Regions from separate parts of the Pseudoalteromonas sp. MQS005 genome, predicted to be linked through region 2. Evidence: predicted binding sites of a transcription regulator. Region 2 holds the regulator's gene; each other region holds the start of a gene.
What was found. The regulator sigma-54, encoded in region 2, starts transcription at its own class of promoters, with help from an activator protein. The targets are predictions, from matches to a motif close to GTTGGCACGNNNNTNGNNT.
Positions count from the first base shown of each region.

Region 1: a site for sigma-54 is predicted at 2,157-2,175, ahead of hmpA (NO-inducible flavohemoprotein). Genes of this name have one in related genera too.
Region 3: a site for sigma-54 is predicted at 2,283-2,301, ahead of A9479_RS00640 (DUF1328 domain-containing protein). Genes of this name have one in related genera too.
Region 4: a site for sigma-54 is predicted at 3,842-3,860, ahead of A9479_RS00685 (DUF2726 domain-containing protein). Genes of this name have one in related genera too.

Region 1 is NZ_LYRQ01000010.1:73,892-78,622, reverse strand. It holds gene A9479_RS05475 (LysR family transcriptional regulator) at 1-479, shown strand, start outside; gene norR (nitric oxide reductase transcriptional regulator NorR) at 485-2,050, opposite strand; gene hmpA (NO-inducible flavohemoprotein) at 2,216-3,397, shown strand; gene A9479_RS05460 (endonuclease) at 3,437-4,090, opposite strand; gene A9479_RS05455 (hypothetical protein) at 4,343-4,723, shown strand.
Region 2 is NZ_LYRQ01000020.1:17,715-22,445, reverse strand. It holds gene rapZ (RNase adapter RapZ) at 1-200, opposite strand, end outside; gene ptsN (PTS IIA-like nitrogen regulatory protein PtsN) at 220-672, opposite strand; gene hpf (ribosome hibernation promoting factor) at 677-964, opposite strand; gene A9479_RS08890 (RNA polymerase factor sigma-54) at 991-2,490, opposite strand; gene lptB (LPS export ABC transporter ATP-binding protein) at 2,560-3,285, opposite strand; gene lptA (lipopolysaccharide transport periplasmic protein LptA) at 3,282-3,821, opposite strand; gene lptC (LPS export ABC transporter periplasmic protein LptC) at 3,811-4,365, opposite strand; gene kdsC (3-deoxy-manno-octulosonate-8-phosphatase KdsC) at 4,362-4,731, opposite strand, start outside.
Region 3 is NZ_LYRQ01000001.1:124,728-129,458, forward strand. It holds gene A9479_RS00620 (aspartate kinase) at 1-847, shown strand, start outside; gene csrA (carbon storage regulator CsrA) at 938-1,129, shown strand; gene A9479_RS00630 (YcxB family protein) at 1,185-1,652, opposite strand; gene A9479_RS00635 (hypothetical protein) at 1,825-2,016, opposite strand; gene A9479_RS00640 (DUF1328 domain-containing protein) at 2,063-2,236, opposite strand; gene A9479_RS00645 (OadG family protein) at 2,759-3,004, shown strand; gene oadA (sodium-extruding oxaloacetate decarboxylase subunit alpha) at 3,017-4,731, shown strand, end outside.
Region 4 is NZ_LYRQ01000001.1:136,650-141,380, reverse strand. It holds gene arcA (two-component system response regulator ArcA) at 1-343, shown strand, start outside; gene arcB (aerobic respiration two-component sensor histidine kinase ArcB) at 351-2,669, opposite strand; gene folE2 (GTP cyclohydrolase FolE2) at 2,877-3,797, shown strand; gene A9479_RS00685 (DUF2726 domain-containing protein) at 3,900-4,496, shown strand; gene mtnN (5'-methylthioadenosine/S-adenosylhomocysteine nucleosidase) at 4,606-4,731, shown strand, end outside.

The sequences.
Region 1 (4,731 bases), on a different contig from region 2:
GCCAAGCACATATCGCAGTAAGAGCTGGACCCAGACCGGATGAGGGTGATTATATTGCTCAGCATTTAGCGGCGCTCTCGTCAGGATTTTATGCATCAAAGCATTACATTAGCCGTTATGGGTTGCCACAGACATTAGCGCAACTATCGCTGCATAGCTTTGTGTCAGGTGTAGCAGGGTATAATGCCAAAGTGCCTTACTTTGCATGGGTTGATGAAAATATTCCCCCGTCGCAAGTTAAGCTAAGAGTGTCAGAAACCTCAGAAGCGACCCGCGCCATAGTAAAAGGACTCGGTATTGGCGGATTACAGCATGATGTTGCAGCGCAATACTCTGATTTAGTCCCTGTACTGCCTAATGAACTGAGTTGGCCAACCGATTTGTGGCTGGTTACGCATCATTTAGTGCATCGAACGGCAAAAGTTCAAGCGTTTAGTCAGCTATTAAAAAATTATTTTAGGCAGCGAAAGTTAAGTTAAAAAGGCTACAACGATTTTTTTATTGAAACACCTAAGCGCTTGGCTAGCCGCGTTAAGTTAGCGCGGTCGACCTGTAAACTACGCGCTGTGCTTGCCCAGTTATAATTATGTTGTTTAAGTTGCTGTATTATAAGTTGCTGAGTATAGGTATCTATGGCTTGCTTTAACGAAATGTTGTTTGCTAAAGGTGGGATTACAAGCTGGTTTGAGTGTTCAAGAGCTAAGGTGTTAACAGCGCTTAAATTTAGCTCACAATGCGCAGGTTCAATAGTAATAATTGGTTGCTGCCACTGATGTTGTTTAGCCTTTAATGCAGCCCGATTAATCACATGCTCAAGCTCCCTCACATTGCCTGGCCAGTCATATTTTTTAAGCAGCAGTTGCGTTTCAATACTGAGTTTTAGCTGTTTAATAGCGAGCTTGCGGGCTGTTTTTTCTGCAAAATAACCGGCTAATAAAATAACATCTTCATCACGGGCTTTCAATGGAGCGACTGTGAGTGGATAAACACTTAATCGATGGTACAAATCGGCGCGAAACCGTCCTTGTGTTACTTCGTGTTTTAGGTCGCGATTGGTTGCTGCAATCACTCTAACATCGACATATTTAAGTTCATCTTCGCCAACGGTTTGTACTTCGCCACTTTGCAGTACGCGTAATAATTTACTTTGCATAGCCAGAGGCAGCTCGCCGATTTCATCTAAAAATAAGGTGCCGCCATCGGCTAACTGAAATTTACCTTGGCGGGCATTTTGGGCGCCGGTAAAAGCGCCTTTTGCATGGCCAAAAAATTCACTTTCTGCGAGGTTTTCAGGCAGTGATGCACAATTTAAATGAATTAATGGCTGATCTTTACGTGCGGAGTGTAAGTGAATATTACGTGCCACCAACTCTTTGCCGACCCCAGTATCACCTAAAATAAGGACACTAAAGTTTGATGCCGCAACCAGTTTTATCTCATTTTTAAGCGTTTGTATTGCAGAGCTTTGGCCAATAATTTCACCACCATCACGTTTGAGCGCTTCACGGTTTAACGCTTGTACTAATTCACTAGAGTGCTGCGCATGTTGTTTGTAATGGGCAAGCTCTAGGGCTGTTTTAAAGTGCGCACTGCACAAGGTTTGTAAGGTGTTGAGTGTATCAGTGGTAATACCGTAAAACGCATTGGCGTTAAGGCTATCAAAGGTCAGAATGCCAAGTAGTGCGTTTTTATCATAAAGGGGTAACCCTAAGCAGGCATGCACTGGAATATCACCGGTTTTAGCCAGTAGTAGCCCGTCGTATGGATCAGGTAGTGGACAGTCATGTGCAAATTGCAGAGCCAAACGACTACTGCAGATGGCTTTAAGGCGAGGATGCTCCGCAATATCAAAACGTCGTCCTAGGCTATCGGGCATAAGCCCTTTAATGGCTAAGGGTTTTAATTGCTCACCTTGGCGAATTAATAATGCACTGGCATCGCTGGGAATAACACGTTCAACCGTGGCTAAAAGTTGCTCAAAACTGTGAGCATGTAACGTACTTTGCGCAAGTTCTAATGCAACTTGCGTCAGGTTGAATTGTTGGTTCATGTCAAAATGACCTGTTAGTGTATTTTTACAGGTTTTATAGTAGGTCATAAAGACCCATCTTGTAAAGCGAGTTAATTTAACCTTTTGAATATTATAGGTTTAATTAGTTGGCACACTCTGTGTAATGCTAAATGCAAGCAGTTAGTTATTACATAGGAAATAAACATGTTATCCGATAAAACCATACAAATAGTTAAAAGCACGGTGCCATTGCTTGCAGAGGCAGGTACGGTCGTAACCGATCATTTTTACAAGCGCATGTTTAGTCATAATCCCGAGCTTAAACATATTTTTAATATGACTAATCAGGAAACGGGTCGTCAGCAATTTGCATTATTTAATGCGTTGGCTGCGTACGCGCAAAATATTGATAATTTAGCCGTGTTAAAAGAGGCGCTAGCGCGAATTAATCATAAGCATACCAGCCTAAATATTTTACCTGAGCATTATCCTATTGTGGGCGCACATTTAATCGGTACGTTAAAAGAGCTTATTCCTGAGCAGTTTACTGCCGATGTTGAATATGCGTGGCGCGAGGCCTACGGTGTACTTGCTGATATTTGTATTACCGAAGAAGCGGCATTGTATGCGCACAGTAAAAACAACCATGGTGGCTGGGCAGGCACGCGCCAGTTTGAAATTACTGATAAACATGTTGAATCTGAATTCGTAACTAGTTTTACGCTGACACCTGTGGATGGTAAAGCAGTTATTACCTACAAGCCAGGACAGTACATTGGCATTAAAGTTAAGCCTGAGGGCGCAGAATATGAAGAGATCCGCCAGTATTCTATTTCGCAAAAGAGCAATGCTAAAAACTATCGTATTAGCGTTAAAAAAGAGTGCCAACCAAAGCCTGGCGTGGTGTCTAATTATTTACACTCACTAGAGCAAGGCGCACGAGTAGAGTTATACCCGCCAGCGGGAGACTTCATTTTAAAAAATGAGGCAACTCCAGTGGTACTTATTTCAGCAGGCGTTGGCCAAACCCCGATGATGGCGATGCTGCAAACGCTACTTAGTGGTGATAAAAATCAAGCGATTAGTTATTTGCACGCGTGTGAAAACAGCCGCGAATTTTCATTTAAAGGGTATTTAGCGCAGCAAACGGCAATGCATCCACAGCTAAAAACATTTACTTGGTTTAATCAAGGTGGCGAGGAGTGTGATTTCACTGGGCTAATGGATTTAACGGTGCTTGAGGCATCATTACCTATTAGCGAAGGGGCATTTTATTTGTGTGGACCAGCATCATTTATGGCTTACGTAAAAGGCCAGTTACTTGATTTAGGTGTGCAAAGCTCAAACATTCACTACGAAATATTTGGACCACACCAAGCGTTATAGGTTAATTAAAAGCGTGTGTTACACGCTTTTAATTTAAACTTACAGCTTTTTACTATTTGTGTTAGCAGCATAAGCTTGTTGTTGCCAAGCATTAAATAGCTTTTGTTGTTTAGCTGAAATTTTTAAACCATACGTTTTTTGCATGTAAGAGTACGCATCGGCAATGCGTTTACGTGCATGAACAGGCGGTTCAACAACACGTTGTTTAAAATTAACTTTAACCTCACAGCGACCATATTGCGTCGCGTTTTGGGCTAACATGCCAAAGCGGTAGTTTGAGCGATCGGCGTTAATTTCACCAATTGCAGGGGCTAAATTGTTTATATCGGCTTCCATCATGCGAAACTTAGCGCTAACTTTGCGGCAGTTTTTACGCCCACCATCTTGCCAACATTGTAACTGGTGACCAAATTCCCATGCAGGGACAATATGTTCCCATTCAATTCGCAATGCACGTTGATTTACTTTGCCTGAGCGGGTTAGTGTGTTGCGAGGCACGTAGCCACAATGGGTAGGATCGGGTACTAACTTTTTGCCTTGTTTTTTTATATCGCAACCACAATAAATACTTTTAGCGTTTTCGGGAAGGGTATTAATTAAGTGCTTTTTGGCACTCGAAAACCGCGTAAATTGTTCGCCCATTGCTGAAAAACAAGCACAGCAAGCCAACAAAGCTAAAATAAACCGAATCATATCCATCACATACGTGAACTACAGGAGCGCCTAGTTTAAGGCCTAGAATAAAAAAGTAAACTGCCACCGGCATGCTTTAATTTTAATTTGCGTATTTTGTAGAGGGCGTTTTTGAGGAGTAAATAGTGGGCAATATTCAGAGGCTAACGCTAAAAATGCGTTAATGAGGTGATTCCTGCGTTGTTGATTTGGTATAACGGTAAAACTGCGTTAAAGTTTGCAATGAAATTAATAGAGGGTAAAAACGAGATAATGTCGGAAATTCAATTTTTAAATGTAGATCTAGAGCTTGAGTCAAAGCAAGATATTAGCGTATTAGTTGCTGATTTAAAAAAGGTCGCAACTATTTTACATTATGATAAAGACGAATACCGTCAACTTGCTCGCATTGAGGTTGCAGGTGAAATAACCACGCCAGATAAAGCGATTAATCACTTGTGTGAGTTAATCGAGTCGTGTTCACGCAATGCATTAAAGCAATGGTTGAGTTGTTCACGCAGAACTTTCGATATTGGGTTTGAGTCTGGCACTTCGCCAAAATGCTTTAACCAAGCCTTACATGCAGATACCTTGTTACGTATATCTGCAATTGGTGCAGGCGTAGAAATTACTATTTACCCTCTCGAAAAGTAATTTAACTT
Region 2 (4,731 bases):
AACTGCTGTTGCTCTTTAGGTAGGTTACGTACATCAACACTCACGGCAATTTTATTATAACTGTCGGAAACACTGCGCACTAATGATGGTAATAAATTAAGTGGAATATTGTCTACACAATAATAACCTAAGTCTTCCACAACGCGTAACGCCACAGATTTACCTGAGCCTGAACGACCGCTTATAATTATTAATTCCATTTATCACCTTTCTTTATTACTACGATTGACTGACGATAACCTGATACAGTTCGCTATCCGATTTGGCGGCGCGTAACTGTTTACAAAATTCTTTATCATTGAGCTTATCAGCAATCGTGGCTAGCGTCTTCAAATGCTGCTGATTATCGCCATCGGGAACAATTAACGCGACAAAAATGTCAACCGGTCGGTTATCAATCGCATCAAAATTAATAGCTGTTTCGCTCACTAAAATCAAAGCAAGGGGCTCTTGAGCACCACTCATGCGACCATGTGGAATAGCAATGCCTCGACCAATGCCTGTACTTCCAAGCTTTTCTCTTGCAGTTAATGCATTAAGAATATCTTGTTGTGTTAAATAGGGCAGCTTATTGTGAGCCAATTCACTGATAAATTCTAAAATTCTTTTTTTACTATTAAAAAGGACCGCAGCTTTACTGCAGTCCTGACAGATAAGTGAGCTTAGTTTCATAGTGTTAGTGTCGAGCAAGTTTCTCTTTGTGTTTAATTACTTGACGATCTAGCTTGTCAATGAGCGAGTCTATAGCGGCATACATATCTTGATGCTCAGTAGAGGCAAAAATCTCAGCGCCACTAACATGAACGGTTGCTTCAGCTTTTTGGTTTAGTTTTTCTACATCGAGAATAACGTGCACATTCGTTATGTGATCAGTGTGCCTCTGTAACTTCGAAAATTTACTATTTACGTAGTCTCTAAGCGAGTCGGTAATATCTACATGGCGACCAGTTAAATTCAGTTGCATAAACATTTTCCTCTTTGTTGTACGCCTTAAATCAAACTTTTACGTTGATTAGACGGGGGAATAGCTAGAGATTCGCGATATTTTGCAATGGTTCTCCTCGCTACTTTAATTCCTTGCTCTGCCAATATATCTGCAATTTTACTATCACTCAATGGTTTAGCTGAGTTTTCTGCAGCGATTAATTTTTTAATTAATGCACGTATTGCTGTTGATGAACATTCGCCACCATTTTCAGTACTTACATGGCTTGAAAAGAAATATTTAAGCTCAAAAATGCCACGTGGTGTATGCATGTATTTTTGCGTAGTAACACGCGATATAGTCGACTCGTGCATTTCCACCATTTCAGCCACATCGTTAAGCACCATAGGCTTCATAGCCTCAGGACCGTGTTCAAAAAAGGCCTGTTGCTGCTGCACAATACAGTTGGTTACTTTAAGTAGCGTGTCATTTCTACTTTCTAAGCTTTTTATAAACCATTTAGCCTCTTGTAAGTGCGAGCGAATAAACTGGCTATCACCACTTGATTTAACCGTACGCGACATAGCTGCATATTGGCTATTTACTCTGATCTTAGGCATGCTATCTGGGTTTAATTCAACTACCCAACGACCTTTAACTTTTTTAACCGACACATCAGGAATAACGTATTCAGACTCTTCTCTAACAATAGTGTCTGCCGGTTTTGGGCTGAGCGTATGAATCAACGTCATGATTTCTTTAAGCTCATCTTCTTTAAGCTTTGTTTTTTTCATCAACGTGCGATAGTCACGTGCAGCAAGTAAATCAATATGATCGGTTAAGATCATTTTTGTTTCGTTTAAAAAAGGTGTGTCTTTATCAAATTGATTTAGCTGAATACACAAGCACTCTTGTAAACTACGCGCGGCTATTCCCACTGGATCAAATAGTTGAATACGCTTTAGTACCGCTTCTATTTCGTCAAGTTCAACTTCATCTTCGCCGTCGTTTTCTTGGTTAAAGCTTTCTAATATTTCTTCACAGCTAAGGGTTAGAATCCCTGAGTCGTCCACAGCTTCTACAATTGCAATAGCTATCGCTTCATCGGTAGGGCTAAACGGCGTCAATTGAAGTTGCCACATTAAATACTCATGCAGCGTTTCAGTCGAAGAGCCTTGATAAATAGATTCATCTTCTGGCATTGGGCCCGATGAAGAGGCAGGCGCTGCGCTCATATATTCATCCCAAGTAACATCCATAGCCATATCATCGCTAATGGTGTCTTTGGTCATTGCTTCGCCGCTGTCTTGCTCATACTCGCTAGGTTTATCGTCAGCTGAGGCACTTAGCGTTAAGTCATCGTTATCGGCTTTTTGTTCGTTTTTACCTGCAGTGTCTTCGCTGTAATCGTGTTCTTCAACTTCAAGCAAGGGGTTGCTATCGAGCGCTTCTTGAATTTCTTGCTGGAGATCCAATGTACTGAGTTGCAATAAGCGAATTGCTTGTTGCAACTGTGGAGTCATTGTAAGTTGCTGGCCCATGCGCAGCTGTAATGATTGCCTCATGTATCTCTAACAATCCTTTTAAATTAGTATGATTAATCTTAGCAGATGCTTAGTGGAATAACACACATATTAGAGCTTGAACTGCTCGCCCAAATAAACATCGCGTACTGTTTTATCGTTTAATACGTATTCAGGAGTGCCTGATGCAATTAACTCCCCATGAGAAACTATGTAGGCTTTTTCACAAACATCAAGTGTTTCGCGCACGTTATGGTCTGTAATAAGTACGCCAATGCCACGGTTTTTAAGATGCTCTATAATCTTTTTAATATCTAATACTGAGATAGGATCAACCCCCGCAAAGGGTTCGTCTAAAAGGATAAATTTAGGGTTTGCTGCTAACGCGCGAGCAATTTCAACGCGGCGACGTTCACCACCTGATAAGGCCATACCTTGGCTGTCGCGGATATGCTGAATGCTAAATTCATCAAGTAAATTATTTAAGGTATCTTCGCGTTGTTGTTTATTTAATTCTTTACGTGTTTCTAAGATAGCCATTAAGTTTTGATAAACAGTCAGCTTTCTAAAAATAGACGACTCCTGCGGTAAATAACCAATCCCTAAACGCGCCCGGCTGTGCATCGGTAATAAAGTAATATCTTTATCATCAATTGATATTTTGCCTTTATCGCTAGGGACAAGGCCTACAATCATATAAAAAGTGGTGGTTTTACCTGCACCATTAGGGCCAAGTAACCCCACAATACTGCCAGCTTCAACCTCTAGGCCAACGTTTTTTACAACTTCACGACCTTTGTAGCTTTTAGCTAATAGCTCTGCTTTTAATGTGCTCATGGTTGGCCTTTATCATCTTCTTTTTTATTTTCAACAGGGACTAAAATAGTGTGTACACGGTCTGTTGAGTTTTCGTCTTTTTCTGCGCTAATTAACTGCTGCTCGATATCGTAAGTGATACTTTTAGCTGTTATTTTTTGACCTGCTTGAGCAATGCTTGCATCGCCGATTAAGGTTAAAAAACGCAGCGACACATCGTAACGCACTTCATTAGCACTGGCACTCATTATGGTGCCATCAGCTTGTGTTTCTTCAAAATATGCAGGGCTGCCTGTGGCAATTAATAACTGTTTGTTATCGCCTAGGTCATCGCGTTTGTGCACTTCTAAACGGTCAGCTGTGATACGGCGATTACCATGAATAATTTCAACATTTTTCTCAAAAATGCCTACGTTTTCTTTTAATTGACCTTCTTGCTTATCTGCACTAATTGAAATTTGATTAGCAGCGGGGGCTTCAGCAGGTTCAGCGCCATTACTGTTAAAAGCAATTAATAGTGAGGGAACAATTAAAATTTTAAATAGGTTATTGGTCATAATATAGGGTTCGCGTATGGTTAATAAGTTTAATCACCTCGGTTTTTAAATCGGCCTCAAGGCCTTTACCTGTGATTTTTAAATTAGGTCCTGTAATAACGACAGGCTGCTGTGATTGCATGGTTAATAGTTTTATATCAACATTGATGGTCTGGGCGGTGATCGTATCGATCATGGCGTTATCTACTAAGTTTTGAGCGGTTACATTACCCTCTAACACCAGTTGACGGTCGTCGTAGAGGGTGGCTTCATCGGCGTTAATACGCCATGTTTGCTGCTCGTTGTATAAAGTGAATATAGGCTTTTCAAAAAAGGTAAAACCGAGTTGTTGATACAACTCCATTTTTACCGCAGTTACCTTATGGCTCACTTTACCCTGTTCATTATAAGCTGTTTGTTTTAGCTCAATAGCGGTATAATCAGGCTTAGCAATAACTTGTGTTTCTTCGCTTGCAGTAATATCAACCTTAGTAAAATAAGGATACCAGAGCCAAACCATACAGCTTATGAATAAAACGCTCAGTATAATGCGCGCTACATTCATGAACTCGTTCCTTGGCTAGTTAGTGGCTTGTTATTTTCGAGCATAAGTAAGTCTGTTAGCTCTCTTACCGCACCAAAACCGCCGGGCAGTTGGGTTACATAATGTGATAAACGTTTAATAAGTGGATGAGCATCGTTTACGGCAACCGCAAAACCGACTTGCTCCATTACTGGCATGTCTGGGCCATCATCACCTATATAAGCAATTTGCTCATCGCTAAGCGCTAATTTTTGTTTTAATTCTTGATAGGCTATAAGCTTGTCTTCTTGGCCTTGATATATATGTTGTACGGTTAAACTGCTCATACGTTGCTGCACTATATGAGAATGGCGCCCAGTGATTACGGCGACTTCAAAACCGCTGTTA
Region 3 (4,731 bases), on a different contig from region 2:
ACTTGAACATAACCGTATTGCTATTATTGCCGGCTTTCAGGGGCGCGATATTGAGGGCAACGTGACCACGCTTGGGCGTGGTGGCACCGATACCTCTGCGGTTGAAATTGCTGGTGCAATAAAAGCAGATGAGTGTCAGATCTATACCGATGTTGATGGCGTATATACTACAGACCCGCGTGTGGAACCTAACGCACGACGTTTAAGTCATGTCACCTTTGCTGAAATGCTTGAGCTGGCAAGTTTAGGCGCTAAAGTGTTACATATTCGCTCTGTAGAATCTGCTGGTAAACACAATGTTCCTCTGCGGGTGTTATCTAGCTTTAAACCCGATGAAGGCACGTTAATTAGTTTTGAGGAGAGCGACGTGACAAGCAATGTCGTATCGGGTATTGCATTTAATCGAGATGAGTGCTTAATTAAGGTGCATGGAATGCCGCAAGGCACCAAACATCTTGCAAAAGTTTTGAAACTTTTTGCTGATAATGGCATCGAAATAGATATGATTAATCAAATTAATCATAAAGTTGAAAAAGTCGACTATGCTTTTACTGTGCATTTAAATGATTACTTAAACGCACTTGATTTGTTAACGGCTGAGCAACAGCAATTTGACGCACAGGCAATTGACGGATTGACCAATGTGGCGAAAGTGTCAGCGGTGGGTATGGGGATGAAATCTCATTCCGGGGTAGCGAGTTTATTTTTTGATTCGCTAGCACAAGAAAACATTGATGTGATGTTTGTTGCCACCTCAGAGATCAAAATTTCAGTTTTAATAGATGAAAAATACCTAGAGCTGGCTGTTCGTGCATTACATAAGACATTTTTAACAGAAAATGAATAGATTGAGAGTTTTTACTTACTTTTTAGTCTAATTTTAATTAAAATGTTTGTGCGGAATCTTATAATTTTATTGGAACATGGGAGCAAGAGAATGCTAATACTAACTCGTAGAGTAGGCGAGACCCTTATGATTGGTGACGAAGTAACCGTTACTGTTCTAGGTGTTAAAGGAAATCAAGTTCGTATCGGTGTTAACGCACCTAAAGACGTATCAGTTCATCGTGAAGAAATTTACATGCGCATACAAGCTGAAAAGTCTAACCCTAATCCGGGCAATGCTTAATCAACATAGTATAAAATGTGCTAGTTAATATAACTATGACATTTGTAAAAGCCACTCATTGAGTGGCTTTTTTGTTTATAAAATCAATCGTTTCTTCGTCGAGTATTGCCTTAGAAATGTATTGCATACCGCTTTTACTTTTTAACAATAGTCCACAATCTGTAGTAATAATTTCGTTAATGTCGTGCCAAGCTAACTGGTAATTTTTGTAATGATTGGTTGATTTTATTCCGTCTTCGTCGAAGGTGAGAGTGACTTCAGAACCAGACGCTCTGCTTAGCATTTGCCTGGTAACCCACCATGGGCGGCGATAGTAAAAGGCGATGCATTCGAGTAGGGCTAGCATCAGCAAAAATGTACCTAGGTAATGATCTCCTAAACCATAAATACCAAATAATCCCAATACAACAAGCAGTGCTAATAAAAAATATTTAGGTTGCGCGCGTTTACTATAAGGCAGCGATTGGTCGAAGCATTCATAAAAGTAAGGTTTATCGAGTTTATAGGTTGTCGTAAATACCATGCATCTATACTTAAAAGCTATTTTTTATCATTTTAGCAAGCTATGTGGTAAATGCGCAGCATAAAAAGAATTAATAGTTCAGAGTTTATAATTAATGGGTAGCAACTTGGCGACTAATACTAAACACAAAAAAAAAGCGACCAAATGGTCGCTTTTTAAAAAGGGGGCTGAATTAGCAATTTGTTTCTTCAGCGTTGACACCTTCTTTTACTTCTTCACAGGCATCTTCTACTTTATTTTGAACATCTGTCACGGCTTCGTCGATGCGTTCACCGGCTTCTTCTGCATGATTGTCTTCACAACCCATAATAAATGCACTTGCGAATAGGCCAATAGCTGCTGCTTTAAGTGTTGATGATTTCATAATGTAATTCCTTGTATATAAATTTAAAAAGTTCGTTGTTTCTTATCTACCTGGGGCTTTTACCACGTAAAGCGCCAGAGACAAGTGAAATAACCAGTAAAACTAAAAAGATAAAAAATATGATCTTAGCAATTCCTGCTGCGGCTCCTGCAATACCACCAAATCCTAAAACGGCTGCGATTAGTGCGATCACCAAAAATGTAATTGTCCAGCGTAACATTGTCATCTCCTTGATTTATCTAAGTGTTAAAGTGTTGTTTTTATATAAGCGAGTAATATGCCAGTGTTTTATTTTGTTTTAAATCAATGGTTTAACTTGTCTTTTTGAGTTTGGCTTTATATTAGGTTGGTAATTTTTACGGTTTTATCTGTAACTTATTCACAGTGGTGTCGGATGAGATAATAAATAGTTTTTACAGTCGTTATTTTGGTAAGACCAATTAACATTTGCTTTGGCAGTTTTTAGTGGATTAGCTCATTAGGTATATTTTTATGTGTTTTTACAGAATATTAGGGTTTTTATATATTCTTTGTTTATAACGAACATTTTTACCATCTATATATATAGGTTAAATAAGCTATTTTAGGTGGTGTTAACCTTATTGGTGATATGTTACTTTTAGATTAATTGGTTTTACCAATTTACAATGTGTAGACAAAAGAATAGTTTTTGTTACTATTGGTGAATATTTATTTAAATAAACTGACTTTTTATGTATTCAGTTTTGAACAGGGGAGAATTATGGATATAGGGGCTTTGCTCACAACTGCAGGCAATTTAATGCTAACCGGTATGGTGGGGGTGTTTGTATTTCTTTCTTTATTGATTGGTGCAGTGACAGTTATGTCTAAGCTGGCTAGCAAATTTTCTCAGCCAGAACTTGAAGTATCACAGAGAACACCATCTTTTAAATCTCAAGGTGTGCCAAATGAGCACATCGCTGCAATTAGTGCTGCCATTGCTCAGTACAAAACAAATAATAATTAGAGGAGCATACCAATGGCTAAATTAAAAATAACAGAACTCGTACTTCGAGACGCACATCAGTCGCTTTTAGCTACCCGCATGCGATTAGACGACATGTTACCTATTGCAAAAAAAATTGATGACGCAGGTTATTGGTCTATAGAGTCTTGGGGTGGGGCTACCTTTGACTCATGTATTCGTTATTTAGGCGAAGATCCGTGGGAGCGTATTCGCGCGCTTAAAAAGGCGATGCCAAATACACCCCAGCAAATGTTACTTCGCGGTCAAAACTTATTGGGGTATCGCCATTATGCTGATGACGTTGTTGAAAAGTTTGTTGAGCGCGCACACAAAAATGGCGTAGACGTATTTCGTATTTTTGATGCCATGAATGATGTACGTAACTTAGAAACTGCCATAAAAGCGGCGGTTAAAGTAGGCGCGCATGCCCAAGGTACGATTTCTTACACGGTAAGCCCAGTACACACATTGGATATGTGGCTAACACTTGCTAAGCAGCTTGAAGAATTAGGTTGTCATTCAATTTGTATTAAAGATATGGCGGGATTGCTTAAGCCTTACGATGCAGAAAAACTGATTAAAGGCTTAAAAGAAACGGTTTCAATTCCTATTGCCATGCAATGTCATGCAACAACGGGTTTAAGTACCGCAACGTATCAAAAAGCGATTGATGCCGGTATTGATATGCTCGATACGGCTGTATCGTCTATGAGTATGACTTATGGTCATTCAGCAACTGAAACAATTGCTGCAATCGTGGAAGGTACTGAGCGTGATACTGGGCTTGATTTAAACCACCTTGAAGAAATTGCAGCTTACTTTAGAGACGTACGTAAAAAGTACGCTGCGTTTGAAGGCAGTTTAAAAGGTGTTGATGGCCGAATTTTATTAGCCCAAGTGCCAGGTGGTATGTTAACTAACATGGAAAATCAGCTTAAAGAGCAAGGCGCTGCTGATAAACTAAACGAAGTATTACTTGAAATTCCACGGGTGCGTGAGGATTTGGGCTTTATTCCACTCGTTACACCGACCTCGCAAATTGTTGGTACTCAGGCAGTACTTAATGTGCTTACTGGCGAGCGCTATAAAACCATCACCAAAGAAACCGCTGGCGTATTAAAAGGTGAGTATGGTTCAACACCTGCTCCTATGAATAAAGAGTTACAAGAGCGTGTACTTGATGGCAGCGAAGCAATTACCTGTCGCCCTGCAGATGTGATTAAACCTGAACTTGAAACGCTTGAGGCTGAATTAAGTAAACTTGCGCAAGATCAAGGCTTAACGCTTGCTGATGAGCAAATTGATGATGTGCTCACGTATGCCTTATTCCCACAAATTGGTTTGAAGTTTATTAAAAACCGCAATAACCCTGACGCATTTGAACCTGTTCCTAGCGCTGATGATAGCGCCAATAAAGCACCTGAAAAATCAGCGGCAAACAATAAAGGCGTTAAGGCTGAGCAATACAGCGTTAAAGTAGATGGCAAAGTATACGATGTCGTGGTTGCTCAAGGCGGTGAGCTTAAAGAGGTGACGCTAAAAGACTCTGAGCATATTCCACAGTCGGCATCAGTTGCCTCAGGTGAAACTCTTAATGCGCCACTTGCCGGTAATATCTTTAAAATTAAAGTAAAGCCAGGTCAGGTAGTAAATGAAGGTGATGTGGTGATTATTATGGAAGCCATGAAAATGGAAACCGAAGTACGCGCCATGCATACCGGTACAAT
Region 4 (4,731 bases), on a different contig from region 2:
TGGTGAAGAGTCTGCTATTGAAACAAATGGCGTGATCACCTTTAACGGTTGGGAACTTGACGAAAACAGTCGTTGCCTTACTTCTCCAAACGGAGACGCGAAACGTCTACCTAAAGGCGAATACAGAGCACTGCGTTTAATGCTTGACTCTCCGGGTCGTATATTTAGCCGTGAGCAACTAATTAAACACATGACTGGCCGAGAGCTTCGCGCTAACGACCGTACGGTTGACGTAACAATTCGTCGTATCCGCAAACACTTTGAAAGCGACAACTCAACATCTGAGTTAATCAGCACCATCCATGGTGAAGGTTACCGTTTCATTGGTAAAATCGACAGCTAATTAGTTATTACTCTAATTGCTGTAAAAATAAATGAAGGGCCTGTTGTCCTTCATTTATTTTATCTGTTAACTCCTCAAGCCACACAGCTAACACTTCATCACTTTGCTCCAGCGCCCCATGCTCCATTTGCTTTGCATGCAACTGAACATCATTAAGACCCACCGAACCAGCGGCACCTTTTAATTTGTGCGCAACCGATTTGTACTCTTCTCTATCAGCAGCGTTTAACGAAGCTAATAGCTCTTGTTGGTACTGCGGATTTAGCTTTGCGAACAACTGGCTACTGCGTTTAAATACTTCAACGCCCATCGAATTTACAAAGTCTTCAATGGTTTCAACATCCAACAAGTCAGTATTAATTTGATTTAATAACGCTTGATTGACCACTCGTTGAGGAGCCTCTGTTTGCGCTTGCTTAATGCCAAAGAGTTCAGCGAGCATATTATCTAACTTGCTTGTGTTTATTGGTTTAGCTAGTGCGCCTTGAATAGATATACCCTCAAGCTCCTCTTCAGCACTGCGTACATTGGCCGTTAATGCCACTATTGGTAGCTGATCAAAATGACTTTGAGCGCGAATTTGTCTTGCCACTTCGTCACCATTAATATCAGGCAACTGCATATCAAGTAATACTAAATCTAAGTCATCTTCAGTTTCGACAAACGATAAAGCATCTTCACCCGTTTCAGCCCACAGCACTTCGTGTCCACGTTGCTCTAGTAGGTTAGTAGCAATTTCAGCATTAAGTGGCACATCCTCCACTAATAAAATATATAAGCTACGCCCAACATAACTATGTTCGGTAGGAGCACTACATAAATTCAGCGGAATTTGTACCGTAAAGCAGCTGCCCTCTCCTGGGGTACTATTAACCGTTATTGTGCCTTTCATTGCGCTTACTAACGCTTTGGTGACAGCTAAGCCAATACCTGAACCTATGGCATTGGTGCCTTTAAGATCTGGCGCTTTATAGTACATGTCAAAAATGCGTGTTAGTTGCTCTTGTGGAATACCTTCACCGGTATCGAGTATTTTAATAATAAGCCAAGGGCCATCTTCACGGTTTTCTCTGGCACAATCTAAGATTACGCTCCCTTGTTGAGTAAACTTAACAGCGTTATTAATTAAGTTCCACACCACTTGGCGTAAACGAGTCGGGTCAAGCAAAGCATATATGTCAAGCATGCCAGAACGCTTCACTTCAAACGAAAGCTCTTTTTGCTCAGCAATAAGGCCTGCAAAGTTAACCACATCGTTGATAAAGTCCGAAACATTAATTTCGTTGGCGGCAATATCTAACTGCTCACGGTCAATTTTATCTAAATCTATAATATCGTTGAATATGTTACCTAGCGTTTCGGCGCTTGAAAACACGGTATTACACCAACTGCGTTGCTGTTTGTTTAATTCGGTATCCAGTAGCATACGCGTTAAGCCCACAATACCATTAAGCGGTGTACGTAACTCATGGCTTAATGTGGCAATAAATTTCCCTTTATCTTTATAAGCTGTTTCCAGTGCCTGCGCAGCTTCTTTACGACTAGTAATATCACGGCCAAACGCAAGTAAACCAATGTAATCCCCTTGTTCATTAATAAAGGGAAGTTTACGCAATTCAAACCACCTAATTTCACCGTTTACTGAGTACTCCACATCTATAGTTAAACCTTGGTGAGTGCGCTCAACTTGCTCATCGGTTCTGAGTACTTCTGATAAAAAGTGGCTTGGGAATATTTCTTCTGCGGCTTTACCAATAAGTTCACCACTGGTTTTGCCCATTACCTCTTCAAACATTTTATTACAACCGGCAAACACCCCGTTGTTATCGCGGTAATAAAATAAATCCGGCGAGGAGTCTACTATTGAGCGCAGTAACATGCCTTGCTGTGCGAGTTCTTGTTGTGTTTTTTTACGCTCTGCAATTTCACGCCTAAGCTCTTCTATTGCTCGGTGTTTGGCATGAAAAGCCATTTTACGTTCGTCAATTTCAATATTTAAGCGGTTAATATTGTCTTTGAGGGTTTGATTTAAAAGCTTCTCTTGTTTTGTGGCACTATCTAAATAAGCATAAGAGGCATCAAGTTGCCGAATAGAGTTTAATAATATGCTGATAACTAAAGGAGAAACAACCGAGGTAAAAAATACTACGGCCAGTATATCAACCAAGTTTACTTCGCCTATGGCGACGTAATAAAACATACTTGATAAAACCAGCGATATTGTTAGTAATAATGCATAGCAAATAGCAGCAGTTTTAAACTCACCAAAACGAGTTATTGAACTGGAAAGAACTCGAACCCACGGGTTCAAAGAAGAATCAGTCATATATCAGTTTTTCTCTTAGCTAAATGCTTAGGGTCTGTTGACCTTTCAAGGTTAAAGGCTAATTTTAGCATTTTCTATCAGCTATTTTCATGTTGTGCGACAAAAACAATAAAATTTCATGTTTGGTGTTATTTGCTGCATTTCAGCAAATCTTTATTTAGTGTAAAATGCGGCGTTTTAAATATTGCAAATAACGAGTAACGTATCATGCAAAAAACTATGCCAGATATTGCTAACACGGCTGCCGCATTACAAACAGGTAAATTAGACTGGGTAGGTATGGGCGATATAGAGCTGCCTTTTATTTTTGAATCTCTTGATTTAGCTCCAGTTACCGTTAATGCAAAAGCACGCGCCTTTGTTAATTTACACAAAGAAGATGCTAAAGGCATTCATATGTCGCGACTATTTTTAGCGTTGGATCACCTCTCAACTGAGCAACAGGTCAATCCACAAACCTTAGCACAAGCCTTAGATACCTTTATCACCAGTCATGAAGGCTTAAGTGATAAAGCACACATTGAATTTAAATTTGAATTGCCGCTACGCCGTAAGTCATTACTTAGTGGTAAAGCAGGTTGGAAAAGCTATCCCATTGTACTTACCAGCACTATAAATCAAGGCGTTATTAGTTTTGAGCTCAGCGTTGATGTGACTTATTCATCAACTTGCCCCTGTTCTGCAGCACTGGCTCGCCAATTAATTCAAAACGCATTCAGCGAAAAGTTTTCTCAAGAAACACTCACTCAATCAGAAGTTTTAGAGTGGCTTGGAACAACTCAAGGCATTGTAGCAACCCCGCATTCACAGCGTTCAATTGCTAATGTTAAAGTTAAATTAGCAAATAACATTGAACAGTTTGATGTGGTTAACTTAATAAACTTACTAGAAGATGAGCTAAAAACACCAGTACAAGCTGCGGTAAAACGTGAAGACGAACAAGAGTTTGCTCGCTTAAACGGTCAAAATTTAATGTTTTGTGAAGACGCAGCACGAAAAATTAAAACGACGTTAGAGTCAAAAGAATTTAGCGATTACTTCCTGCAAATTAACCATTATGAGTCTTTACATGCTCATGATGCAGTTGCGATTGCCGTAAAAGGTATTGAAGGCGGCTATAAAGCATAATAGTGCTCATCCCCATTCGTTAATAAAACAACCATAACAACTATTTGGGCACATAAATTGCTTTAGAAAAGCAGTGTCAATTTGTTGTTATGGAGTTACCGTATGGAATTCGCTTTATTATTAATATTAGTGTTAGTTGTTGGGGCATCTGTCGTTGCGTCAAAATTTAATGATGACGGCGGAAACCCTTATCCTTTTACTCGTAAGCAAAGTGTATTTACCCAAGTAGAAGGGGCGTTTCTGAATTTATTAGAGCGCGCTGTTGGCGATCAATATAAAATTGTTAGTCGCGTTAAACTAATCGATGTGATTGACTGTAAACAAGGCCTGTCTGTTAAATCTAAACGTGCGGCAATGGCTAAAGCAAAAAATAAGCAGCTCGACTTTGTTTTAGTAGATAAAGAAAAAATGACCATAGTGGCTGCGGTTGACTTAGTTAATAACGCCAATAAAGATGGCCACAAAGCACAGCGCGACTGGTTTGTTAATGGCGCATTGGAAGCCGCAGGTATTCCACATATTCGTATGAAAGTGAAGGCAGGCTACCGCCCAAGCGAAGTACGCGATGCAATTATGTTTAAATTAGGTAAGCCAGCGGCATCTAAACCATCACGACCTACGCGTGCTAGAGTTCATAAACCTGCGGTATTGTCTCCTTCTCAAGCAAAGGCACAATCAACAGCCCTTGCTGAAATATAATCAATAAGTTTATAAAGTGCGGGCTTTTTAAGCTCGCATTTTTGTTTGTTTTACCCCACGTTATTTTTTGCAGTATAATCACCGTATTCAAACTCAGGAATTTAACACTATGAATGTTGGTATTATTGGCGCAATGGAGCCAGAAGTTAAAATTTTGCGCGAGGCGATGCAAAATCCACAAGTTTTAACCAAGGCTGGTTTTACTTTTTACACAGGCGAGCTTGCAGGCAATACC